DNA from 2 places in the Nonomuraea sp. NPDC001636 genome. Region 2 is predicted to be linked to the other one. Evidence: riboswitches for the same ligand, from Rfam matches in the RefSeq annotation. Region 2 holds a riboswitch; the other holds the start of a gene.
The links. Region 2 has a riboswitch for glycine ahead of gcvP (aminomethyl-transferring glycine dehydrogenase). Riboswitches for the same ligand answer to the same signal wherever they lie in the genome.

Region 1 (5,513 bases), on a different contig from region 2:
GTTCTCCTTGAACAGCACGCCGATCGCGGCCGCCGTGAGCAGGAAGCGCACCACGCCGTCGTCGTCGGCGCTCGGGACGAACTTGGTGTAGTACGTCAGCACGGCCGGGATGATGCCCGCGGCGCCGTTGGTGGGGGCGGTGACGATGCGGCCGCCGGCGGCGTTCTCCTCGTTGACGGCCAGGGCGAACAGCGCCACCCAGTCCATCGCCTGCAGCGGGTCCTTCTCGGCCGACTCGGCCTGCAGCCGCCGGTGGAGCTGGTTGGCCCGGCGCTTGACCTTCAGGCCGCCGGGCAGCACGCCCTCCTTGCCGATGCCGCGCCGCACGCACTCCGACATCACCCGCCACAGGTTGAGGATGCCCGCGCGGATCTCCTCCTCGGTGCGCCCGAACGCCTTCTCGTTCTCCAGCATCAGGGCGGAGATCGACAGGCCGGTGTTCGAGCAGTGCTTGAGCAGCTCCTCGCCCGAGGCGAACGGGTAGGGCAGGACGGTGTCGTCGGGCTTGATGCGGTCGGCGCCGGTGGCCTTCTCGTCCACGACGAAGCCGCCGCCGACGGAGAAGTAGACCTTCTCGCGCACGGTCCCGCCCTGCTCGTCGCGGGCGGTGAAGCGCATGCCGTTGGGGTGCTCGGGCAGGGAGATCTTGCGCTCGAAGACGAGGTCCTGGCCCACGACGAAGGGGATCTCGTGCTCGCCGTAGAGCTTGACCGTGCCCGCGGCGCGCATCTCGGCCAGACGGGCGTCGACGGAGTCGACGTCGACCAGCTCCGGCTTCTCACCGGACAGGCCGAGCAGCACCGCCTTGTCGCTGCCGTGGCCCTTGCCGGTCAGGCCGAGCGAGCCGTACAGGATGACCTCGACACGGGCCACGCGGGGGAGCAGGCCGTCGTCGTGCAGCCCGCGGGCGAACTTGTGCGCGGCGGCCATCGGGCCGCCCGTGTGGGAGCTGGACGGTCCGATGCCGATCTTGAAGAGGTCGAAGACGCTGATCGCCATTGATGGCGCCCTTCAGTTCAGGAAGTGCCGGGGCCCGCCGCGGGCCCCGGCGTTGGTGTCAGGACTCGCCTGAGGTGAGCGCCGTGTACTCCTCGGCGGACAGCAGGTCCTCCGCGTCGCCCTCCATGCGGACGCGGAACATCCAGCCGTCGCCGTACGGGTCGCTGTTGGCCAGCGACGGGTCGTCGGCCACGGCCGAGTTCACCTCGACGATCTCGCCGCCGACGGGCGCGTAGATCTCGCTCACCGACTTGGTGGACTCGACCTCGCCGACCGAGTCACCCGCCTCGACGGTCGAACCGACCTCGGGGAGCTGCACGAAGACGACGTCACCAAGAGCCTCGGCGGCGAAGGCCGTGATGCCGACGGTCACGGTGATGCCGTCGTCCACGCCCGACACCCACTCGTGCTCCTTGGTGTAGTTCAGGTCGTCAGGGATGTTGCTCACTTGTTCCTCCTGTAGAAGGGCAGCTCGACCAGGTCCATAGGTTCATGGCTGCCCCGGATGTCCACGGCCAGACCTGTGTCGGCCCCGGCGTCCACGTAGGCCATCGCGATGGGCTTGCCCAGGGTCTGGGAGGGCGCACCGCTGGTGACCTCGCCGACGACGGCGCCGTCGCGGGTGACCGGGTAGCCGTGACGCGGCACCCGGCGGCCCTGGGCGACCAGGCCGACCAGGCGGCGGCGGGGCTGGTCGTCCTTGACCGCCTCCAGTGCCGCCCTGCCGACGAAGTCACCGGGCTTGTCGAATTTCACCACTCTGCCCAGCCCCGCGTCGAACGGGGTCAGGTCGGAGCTCAGCTCGTTGCCGTAGAGCGGCATGCCGGCCTCCAGCCTGAGGGTGTCGCGGCTGGACAGACCGGCGGCGCGCAGGCCGTGCGGCTCGCCCGCGGCCTCCAGGGCGCGCCAGAGCGGCACGGCGTCCTGGTTGGCGACGAACAGCTCGAAGCCGTCCTCGCCGGTGTAGCCGGTGCGGGCGATGAGCGCCTGGCGGCCGTCGACCACGCCGGGCAGGCCCGCGTAGTACTTGAGACCGTCGAGGTCGGCGTCGGTGAGCGTGGCCAGGATCTCCTGGGCCTTCGGGCCCTGGATTGCGATGAGGGCGTACTGCTGGGAGCGGTCATCGACCGTCGCGTCATACGACTTAGTACGATTTTTCAGCTCATCCGCGACCTTGTCGGAGTTCGAGGCGTTGGCCACCACCATGAACTCCTCGTCCGCCAGCCGGTAGACGATGAGGTCGTCGAGCACCCCGCCGCGCTCGTCCACGATCATCGTGTACCTGGCCCGGCCGGGCGCCAGCGCCGACAGGTGGCCGACCAGCGCGTAGTCGAGGGCCTCTCCGGCCTGCGGACCGGTCAGGAAGATCTCGCCCATGTGCGAGAGGTCGAACAGCCCGGCCGCCTCGCGGACGGCTTTGTGCTCCGCCGACTCGCTGCCGTACCGGAGCGGCATGAGCCAGCCGGCGAAGTCGGTCAGCGTGGCGCCTAGGGCCTCGTGGACGTCTCGTAGCGGCGTAGGTCGGGACATTTGTCGCACCTCAGGACAGGATTGGATGCCAGCATCCTCCCCCTCTGTCATGGATGCCTGAGAGCTTCGCCCGAGTTTTACCGGACTTTCACCTTCGGCGAGGCCCCGAGGGCCTGCTTTCCAGAGGTCACCTCCCCGTAAGAACGCCTTACAGGGCTGCCGCGCGGTCCTTTGCCTTGAGAGGTTCGCGGGGAGGGCTTGCTCCTTCAGGGACCCTGACCGGCTGTCAGGGTGCTCTCCCGCACGGTTTCGCCGGTGATGTCCGTCAGCCTAGTGCCGTCATGGGGGTGTTGTCGCGCTTCGCCCCCTGCCATCCGCGGCATCCGCGACATCCCGCACGCAGCGAAAAGCGGCCGCGGCCCCGGAGAGGCGGGGTCGCGGCCGCGTTGGTGGCCGCGCGCGAGCCGGTCATGGCAGGTCAGCTCGCACGCGGCAGCTCGGGGCGGGCCGGCGGTGACCGGCCCGCGCGGGATCAGGCCCTGCGGATCACAGGCCCTGAGATCAGGCCCGAGGGTCAGGCCCGTGCCCAGAGGGCGGGCACGTTCGGCGGCTCCCAGCCCGGCAGGCTGGTGTGCGCCTGGAGGCAGCGGTAGCTGACCCCCTGGTAGGTGACGACGTCTCCGGCCGTGTACGACTTGTAAGCCGTCCAGGTGGTGCCCTGGCCGTCCCCTCCGACGGTCAGGGTGAAGGACGCGGAGTGGTCCGCCGTCGCCCCGTCGCCGTTGATCCCTATGGTGTACGTCCCCGCCGCGACGCCGCTGGTGGTGGCGATCGTGACGGTGGACGACTGGCCCGCCTGAACCGTGGACGGGCTGAAGGAGACGGTGACCCCGCTCGGCACGTTCCCGGCGGAGAGCGCGACGCTCTGCGCCTGGCCGGACGTGACCTGGGTACTGACCGCCGCGGTAGCCGACTGACCGGCCTGGACCGATGCCGACGACGGGGTCACCGAGATCGAGTAGTCGTTCTCCGTGGGCGTGCCGGTGCCCACGGCGAGCTTCCATATGGCGTACGCGATGGCGTCGGAGTTGCGGTCGAGCGCCGTGGTGTTGATGGCGCTCGGGTAGCTGTCGCACGCGCTGTGGTAGCAGCGGTCGAACGCCTGCCCGGCCGAGCCGCCCCACTTGGCGGCCTGGGCCGAGCTCTTGACCGCCCCGGCCCCCGTGGCCAGGCCGCCGACCCGGACGCCCGCGGTCTTGAACGAGGCGTGGTCGCTGCGGCCGTCGCCCTCCCTGTCACCCTCGGTCTGCAGGCCGATGGTGGCGAAGTAGTCGTTGAAGGTGCGCTGGATGGCCGCGTCGTCGTCGTAGACGAAGTAGCCGGCGTTGGTCGAGGCGATCATGTCGAAGTTCAGGTACACCTCGACGCCGCTCGCGCCGCCGTTCTGCACGTAGTACCTGGACCCGACCATGCCCGCCTCCTCGGCGCCCCACCAGCCGAACCGCACGTGCTTGGTGAGGGTGGGCTTGCGGGCGGCGAGGGTGAGGGCGTTCTCCAGGAGCGCGGCCGAGCCGGAACCGTTGTCGTTGATCCCGGGGCCGGCCGCGACGCTGTCGAGGTGGGCGCCGAGCATCACGGTCTGGTTGGCGGGCCCGCCCGGCCAGTCGGCGATCAGGTTGCTGCCGCCGCTGAAGTTCTGCACGCGGGTGGTGAAGCCGGCCGCGTCCAGCTTGCCCTTGATGTAGTTCATCGAGGCGGTGAAGCCCGGTCTGCCCGAGGCGCGGTTGCCGCCGTTGCTCGTGGCGATGGACTGCAACTGGCTCAGATGCGCCGTCACGTTCGCGACGGGGATGTCGGGCGCGGGGTCGGCGGCGGCGCCGGCCGGTCCGGCCGGCGTGGTGAGGGTCAGGGCCAACGCGGCGGTGGCCGCGGCGCCCAGCCTGAGCATGGCGTTCACGATCTGTGGCTCCTCAAGGGGGTTGGGCGGCCACCCCGGCGTGGCCGCCCAGGTCGTGCGACTTAGACCGGCTGCCAGAGGGCAGGGGTGTTGGGCGGCTCCCAGCCCGGCAGGCTGGTGTGCGCCTGGAGGCAGCGGTAGCTGGTGCCCTGGTAGGTGACGGTCTGTCCGGCCGTGTAGGCCGTGTACGTCTGCCACGTGGTGCCCTGGCCGCCGCCCACCGTCAGGCTGAAGGAGGCCGAGTGGTCGGCGCTCGCGCCGTCGGCGTTCAGGCTGATCGTGTACGTGCTGGGCGTCACGCCGCTCGTCGTCGCGAACGTCACCGTGGACGACTGCCCGGCGGTGATCGTGGACGGGCTGAAGCTGACCGTCACGCCCGCGGGCACGTTGCTCGCCGACAGGGCGACGCTCTGCGCCTGACCGGCGGTGACCTGCGTGCTGACCGTGGCGGTGGCCGACTGACCGGCCTGCACCGAGGCCGACGACGGGGTCACGCCGAAGGAGAAGTCGTTCGGCGAGCTCTGCCCGATCTGCAGGTTGTAGGTGGCCTGGCGGTCCACGTCGGCGCCGTCGGCCGTGATGGCGATCGAGTGGCTGCCCTGCGGGCTGCTGGCCGAGGTGGTGATCGTCAGCGTCGAGCTCTGCCCCGCGGTGATCGTGGCCGGGCTGAACGAGGCGGTCACGCCGGCCGGCAGGGTGCCGGTCCGCAGGGTGATCGACTGCGCCGAGCCGCCGGTCACGGTGGTGCTCACCGTGGTCGTGGTGCTCTGGCCGGGGGTGACGCTGCCGGAGGCGGGGTTCAGGTTGACCGAGAAGTCGTTGCTGCCCTGGGTGCAGGTCGGCTCGCCGGACTGGGCCCGGACGCTGACGCCGTCCCAGGCGTTCTTGACCACGTTGAACTCGGTGCAGCTGCCCGGGTACAGGGTCTTGGCGGCCTGGAGGGTGGCGACCCTGGCCTTGGCGTGCGTCCACGGCTGGGTCTTCATGTTCAGCGCGGACATGAACACCTCACCGGCCTTGCGGATGCCGATGCCGGTGATCGCGGCGCCGTTGTCGCAGCGGGTGCTGGCGGGCTTGCCCGAGGGGT
Region 2 (5,513 bases):
CCGCCGCCGTGCGGGATGCAGAACGTCTTGTGCAGGTTGAGGTGGGACACGTCGGCGCCGAACTCGCCCGGCTTGGCCAGGCCCACCAGGGCGTTGAGGTTGGCGCCGTCGACGTAGACCTGGCCGCCGGCCTCGTGCACCTTGGCGCAGACCTCGGTGATCGACTCCTCGTACACGCCGTGCGTGGACGGGTACGTCACCATGATCGCGGCGAGCCTGTCACGGTGCTTGGCGATCTTGGCGTCGAGGTCGGCCAGGTCGATGTTCCCGTCGCTGTCGCAGGCCACGACCACGACCCGCATGCCCGCCATGACGGCGCTGGCCGCGTTCGTGCCGTGGGCCGAGGACGGGATCAGGCACACGTCCCGCTCGGTGTCGCCGTTGGCCTGGTGGTAGGCGCGGATGGCCAGCAGGCCGGCGAACTCGCCCTGGGAGCCGGCGTTCGGCTGGATGGAGACCGCGTCGTAGCCGGTCACCTCGGCCAGCCAGCCCTCCAGGGTGCCGATGAGCTCCCGGTAGCCCTCGGTCTGGGCCTCCGGCGCGTACGGGTGCACGCCGGCGAACTCCGGCCAGGTGATCGGCTCCATCTCGGTGGTCGCGTTCAGCTTCATCGTGCACGAGCCGAGCGGGATCATCGAACGGTCGAGCGCGATGTCCTTGTCCTGGAGCCTGCGCAGGTAGCGCAGCATCGCGGTCTCGGAGCGGTGGCTGTGGAAGACCGGGTGGGTCAGGTAGTCCGACTCGCGCAGCAGTTCGGCCGGCAGCGCGTCGGCCTCCAGCGCCACCTCCTCGCGCTCGACGCCGAAGGCGGCCCACACCTTGACCAGCTCGGCCGCGCCGGTCTTCTCGTCGCAGGCGATCGAGACGTGGTCGTCGCCGGCCTGCCACAGGTTGACGCCCCGCTCGGCGGCGGCGGCCACCACCTCGGCGGCCCTGCCGGGCACCCGGACGAGCACGGTGTCGAAGAACTCGCCGTGCACGACCTCCAGGCCGGCCTCGCGCAGCCCGCCGGCCAGCGCGACGGCGTGCCGGTGCACGCGGTGCGCGATCCGGCGCAGGCCCTCGGGGCCGTGGTAGACGGCGTACATGCCGGCGATCACGGCCAGCAGGACCTGGGCGGTGCAGATGTTGCTGGTGGCCTTCTCGCGGCGGATGTGCTGCTCGCGGGTCTGCAGGGCCAGCCGGTAGGCGGGGTCGCCGTCGACGTCGACCGACACGCCGACCAGGCGGCCGGGCATCTGCCGCTGCAGGCCCTCGCGTACGGACATGTAGGCCGCGTGCGGCCCGCCGAACCCGAAGGAGACGCCGAAGCGCTGGGAGGAGCCGACGGCGATGTCGGCGCCCAGCTCGCCGGGGGCGGCCACGAGCGTGAGGGCCAGCAGGTCGGCGGCGGCCACGACGAGCGCGCCGGCCTCGTGCGCCCTGGCGGCCACGTCGCGGAAGTCGCGCAGGCGGCCGGAGGCGCCCGGGTACTGGACGAGCACGCCGAAGCACTCGGGCAGCTCGCCGTCGAGGTCGTGCTCGACCAGCGTGATGCCGAGCGGCTCGGCGCGGGTGGCCAGCACGGCCTTGGTCTGGGGCAGCGTGTCGGCGTCGACCACGAACACGTCGCTCTTGGACTTGCCGGCCCGGCGGGCCAGCGTCATGGCCTCGGCCGCGGCGGTGGCCTCGTCCAGCAGGGAGGCGCCGGCGACGTCGAGGCCGGTCAGGTCGGAGACGACCGTCTGGAAGTTCAGCAGCGCCTCCAGGCGGCCCTGCGAGATCTCCGGCTGGTACGGCGTGTAGGCGGTGTACCAGCCCGGGTTCTCCAGCAGGTTGCGCCGGATGACGGCGGGTGTGACGGTGTCGTAGTAGCCCAGGCCGATCATGGAGGTCAGCACCCGGTTGCGGGAGGCCAGCTCGCGCAGCTCGGCGATGGCCTCGGTCTCGCTCGCGGCGGCCGGCAGCTTGAGCCGGTCCTTGACCCTGATGGCCTCGGGCACGGCCACGGCCACCAGATCGCCGACGGACTCGAAGCCCACGGCCTCGAGCATGCGCTGCTGCTCGGACTCGGATGGGCCGATGTGCCTGGACGAGAACGGCGGAGCGGACAGGTCGGTCATGGAGGTTGCCTCCCGAGGCTTGGAGACCGGCGCCAGGGCGCGGGCGAGTGCCGGATCTCCCCCTCTGTCATCGCGACGTCATCGCGACCTGAGAGCTTCACCCCGCCGTGGGGCTTGCACCGTCGGTGAGGTGCGCCTGGCGGGCGCACCTGCTTTCCAGAGTTGCCTCACCCGAGCGGTACGGGATGCCTGAGAGATTCCGGGGAGGGTTGCTCCTTCGGCGCCCCAGGACCGCAGCCCAGGGACTCTCCCGCACGGGGTCATCAGCCTTACTCTGTCCTAGATTACTACGGTGTGTTCAGCGGTTCAGCTCACCCCGTGCGGCGTGCGCGACGCCGCTTGGCGAGCTCGTCAGCGGGATGGTCGGCCGGGACGGTGTCCTCGACCGCCGCCCGTTCCCCCGGCAGCTCCGCGAGGGAGCCCTCGACCTCTCGCCAGACCCGGCCGAGCGCGATGCCGAACACGCCCTGGCCGCCCTGGAGGAGATCGATCACCTCGTCGGCCGAGGTGCACTCGTAGACGCTGACACCGTCGCTCATGAGCGTGATCTGCGCGAGGTCGGCGACCCCGCGGTCACGCAGATGCTGCACCGCGGTGCGGATCTGCTGCAACGACACCCCGGTGTCGAGCAGCCGCTTGACGACCTTGAGCACCAGGATGTCGCGGAAGCTGTAGAGCCGCTGCGAGCCCGAGCCGTGCGCGGCTCTTATCGTGGGCTCGACCAGGCCCGTGCGCGCCCAGTAGTCGAGCTGCCTGTAGGTGATGCCGGCTGCCGAACAGGCTGTGGGCCCGCGGTATCCGATGTCGTCGGGCACCGTCGCGGGCTGCTCGTCGAAGAGCAGTCCCTGCTCTCCGGCACGCTGCCGCGCGCTCTCGCGCCGCACCGGATCTTCCTGGCCGGCCGTCTTTCCCTCGCCGCTGCTGACCGCCACGCGGACCTCCGGCTTTCTCTCATCCCATGGCCTGATCTGGGGGTTCGTAAAGGGCGACCACGGGTTTCACTTGCACCGTAGGACCGTGACCATGCCCAGTCAACGATCCGGCTCGGCGCGTCGTGAAGCGTAAATGCACTGAAATACCTACCCCGCCCTGCCGAAGTCCTCGGGAGTGATCGTGTCAAGGAACTCCCTGAACTTCTCCACCTCGTCCTCCTGGTCGTCCGGGATGATCACACCGGCCTCCTGGACCACCTCTTCGCTGGCGAAGATGCGCGCGCCGGTGCGCAGCGCCAGGGCGATCGAGTCGGAGGGGCGGGCGCTGACCTCCACACCGTTGGAGAACACCAGGTCGGCGAAGAAGATGCCGTCACGCAGGGCCACGATGTTGACCGCGCGCAGCCCGACGCCGAGCGCGCTCAGCACGTCCCTGAACAGGTCGTGGGTGAGCGGCCGGGGCGGCGGCTCCTCGGCCTGCGCCAGGGCGATCGCGGTCGCCTCGGTCATGCCGATCCAGATCGGAAGGAACCGTTCCCCGTGTGCCTCCTTGAGCAAGACGATCGGCTGATTTGTGGGCATCTCAACTCGAACGCCCACGACCTCCATCTGCAACACGGGCTGCTCCGTATTCGGCCGGCCGGTCGCCCGGCACAGCTGTTGACTGGGTCGTTTCTGCTACACGCTTATGCATTTCAACGTAACACCCGGCAGGCCTGGAATGTGCCCCGGCCTTCCAGCTCTGTGCCCTCAGCGGCCCAGGACAGACCTGACGCCGAGGCGCACCAGGGAGGCGTGCAGGTCGAGCAGGAGCGTGGACAACTCCCTGGCGGCCTCGTCGGCCTCGCCGATGGCGCCGGGCGCGCGCCGCTTGAGTATGGGCGCGACGGTCTGCTCGACCAGCCCGCACTCCCGCTCGGCGGCGGCCTTGACCGCGCGCAGGTGGCGGGCGTGCAGGCCGAAGCGGGCCAGGGCGCCGACGCTGCGCGCGATCTTCAGCGCCTCCTCGTCGTAGCGCCTGGCCACGGGGGCGAGCAGGCCGTAGTCCTCCAGCTCGGCGAGGGTCTCCTCGTCGATGCCGGCCGCCTCCAGCAGCTGGGCCCGGTCGTAGCGGACCTCCTGGGTCTGCTGCACCGCGCGCGGACGGCCGAAGCTCTCGGCCATCCTGTCCTTGATCACCCGCAGCGGCAGGTAGTGGTCGCGCTGCTCGGTCAGGATGAAACGCAACTGCTCGACGTGGAGATGGGTGAACTTGCGGTAGCCCGAGGGGCTGCGCTCGGGCTCGATCAGCCCCTCACCCTCCAAGAAGCGGATCTTGGACACGGTGACGTCGGGGAACTCGCCCTGCAGCAGGGCGAGCACCTCCCCGATGCTCATGTGCGAGCGTGCCGCCTGTGAGCTCATGCGCCGGCGTTGACCCTCATCAGGAAGACGAGGCGGAACTTGCCGATCTGCACCTCGTCTCCGGAGTGCAGGGGGACCTCCTCGATGCGCTCGCGGTTGACGTAGGTGCCGTTGAGGCTGCCCACGTCGCGTACGGAGAACTGGCCGCCGCGGTGGCGGTAGAACTCGACGTGGCGCCGGGAGACGGTGATGTCGTCGAGGAAGATGTCGCTCTCCGGGTGGCGCCCGGTCGTGGTGAGGTCTTTGTCCAGCCGGAACCGGCTGCCCTGGTTGGGCCCCCTGGTGACCGTGAGCAACGCCGTGCCGGGCGGGAGCTGTTCGACCAGCGCCCGTTCGGCCAGGAGCATGTCGCCTGTCTCAGCCTCGTACGCCTCGATTCCCGCGACCGAGATCGTCGACGTGGTGTCCCCGGAGACCTCGGGTCTGGTCAGCGGTGACCCACAGCGGGAACAGAAACGGGCATCCTCGGGGTTGGCGTGCCCGCACTGCGTGCAGTAGACGCTCGGCATCGATCGGCTCGGCCTCCTACCGCGAAGACGCGGCGACGGTGCTGGGGACGCGCCTGCCTTCGCTCTTCAAGTTTGCGAATGCCGCAACTTACGCTGATCAGCGGCAAAGGTCAAGGCGGGGCGCTGGACTGCGGTTCGGACGCTGACAAAGTTACCGCCGCCCCCACCCCGTGGTCCATGCCGCCGCGCGTTTCTACATTACGATCTTGCGGCACTCCGCGCGCACATCTCGGGCGAAGGCTTTTCCGCTACTCTACGTGATCAGACGGCCGCCTGCTCGACCACGCGGGCCCACCGTTCGAGCAGTGCCTGCGCGCCGTCCATGTCGGGGGCCTCGGCCCACAGGTCGGTCACCGGCTCGGCGGCGGCGGGCAGGATCAGCACCCACGAGCCGTCGTCGCGGGCGACCCGCACGCCGTCGGTGGTGTCCACGCGCCAGTCGTCGGGCTCGGCCTCGGCGGCCTCGATGACCGAGCGCATCACCGCGCCCTTGGCCGCCCACTGGGTCGGGACGCTCCGCCGCAGCAGCTTGACCTCGGGGATCCTGGCGTCGATCTGGCTGAGCG

Region 1: another riboswitch for glycine. It lies ahead of gcvT (glycine cleavage system aminomethyltransferase GcvT); the one in region 2 lies ahead of gcvP (aminomethyl-transferring glycine dehydrogenase).

Annotation. Positions count from the first base shown of each region.
Region 1 is NZ_JBEOZT010000001.1:593,228-598,740, forward strand. Features, by position in the region: gene ABT158_RS02770 (L-serine ammonia-lyase) at 1-999, opposite strand, end outside; gene gcvH (glycine cleavage system protein GcvH) at 1,058-1,447, opposite strand; gene gcvT (glycine cleavage system aminomethyltransferase GcvT) at 1,444-2,529, opposite strand; glycine riboswitch at 2,564-2,663, opposite strand; glycine riboswitch at 2,684-2,781, opposite strand; gene ABT158_RS02785 (M28 family peptidase) at 3,044-4,417, opposite strand; gene ABT158_RS02790 (M4 family metallopeptidase) at 4,489-5,513, opposite strand, start outside.
Region 2 is NZ_JBEOZT010000002.1:173,680-179,192, forward strand. Features, by position in the region: gene gcvP (aminomethyl-transferring glycine dehydrogenase) at 1-2,102, opposite strand, end outside; glycine riboswitch at 2,269-2,365, opposite strand; gene ABT158_RS04560 (MerR family transcriptional regulator) at 2,414-3,034, opposite strand; gene ABT158_RS04565 (bifunctional nuclease family protein) at 3,182-3,652, opposite strand; gene ftsR (transcriptional regulator FtsR) at 3,785-4,411, opposite strand; gene ABT158_RS04575 (double zinc ribbon and FHA domain-containing protein) at 4,435-4,947, opposite strand; gene ABT158_RS04580 (sugar phosphate nucleotidyltransferase) at 5,209-5,513, opposite strand, start outside.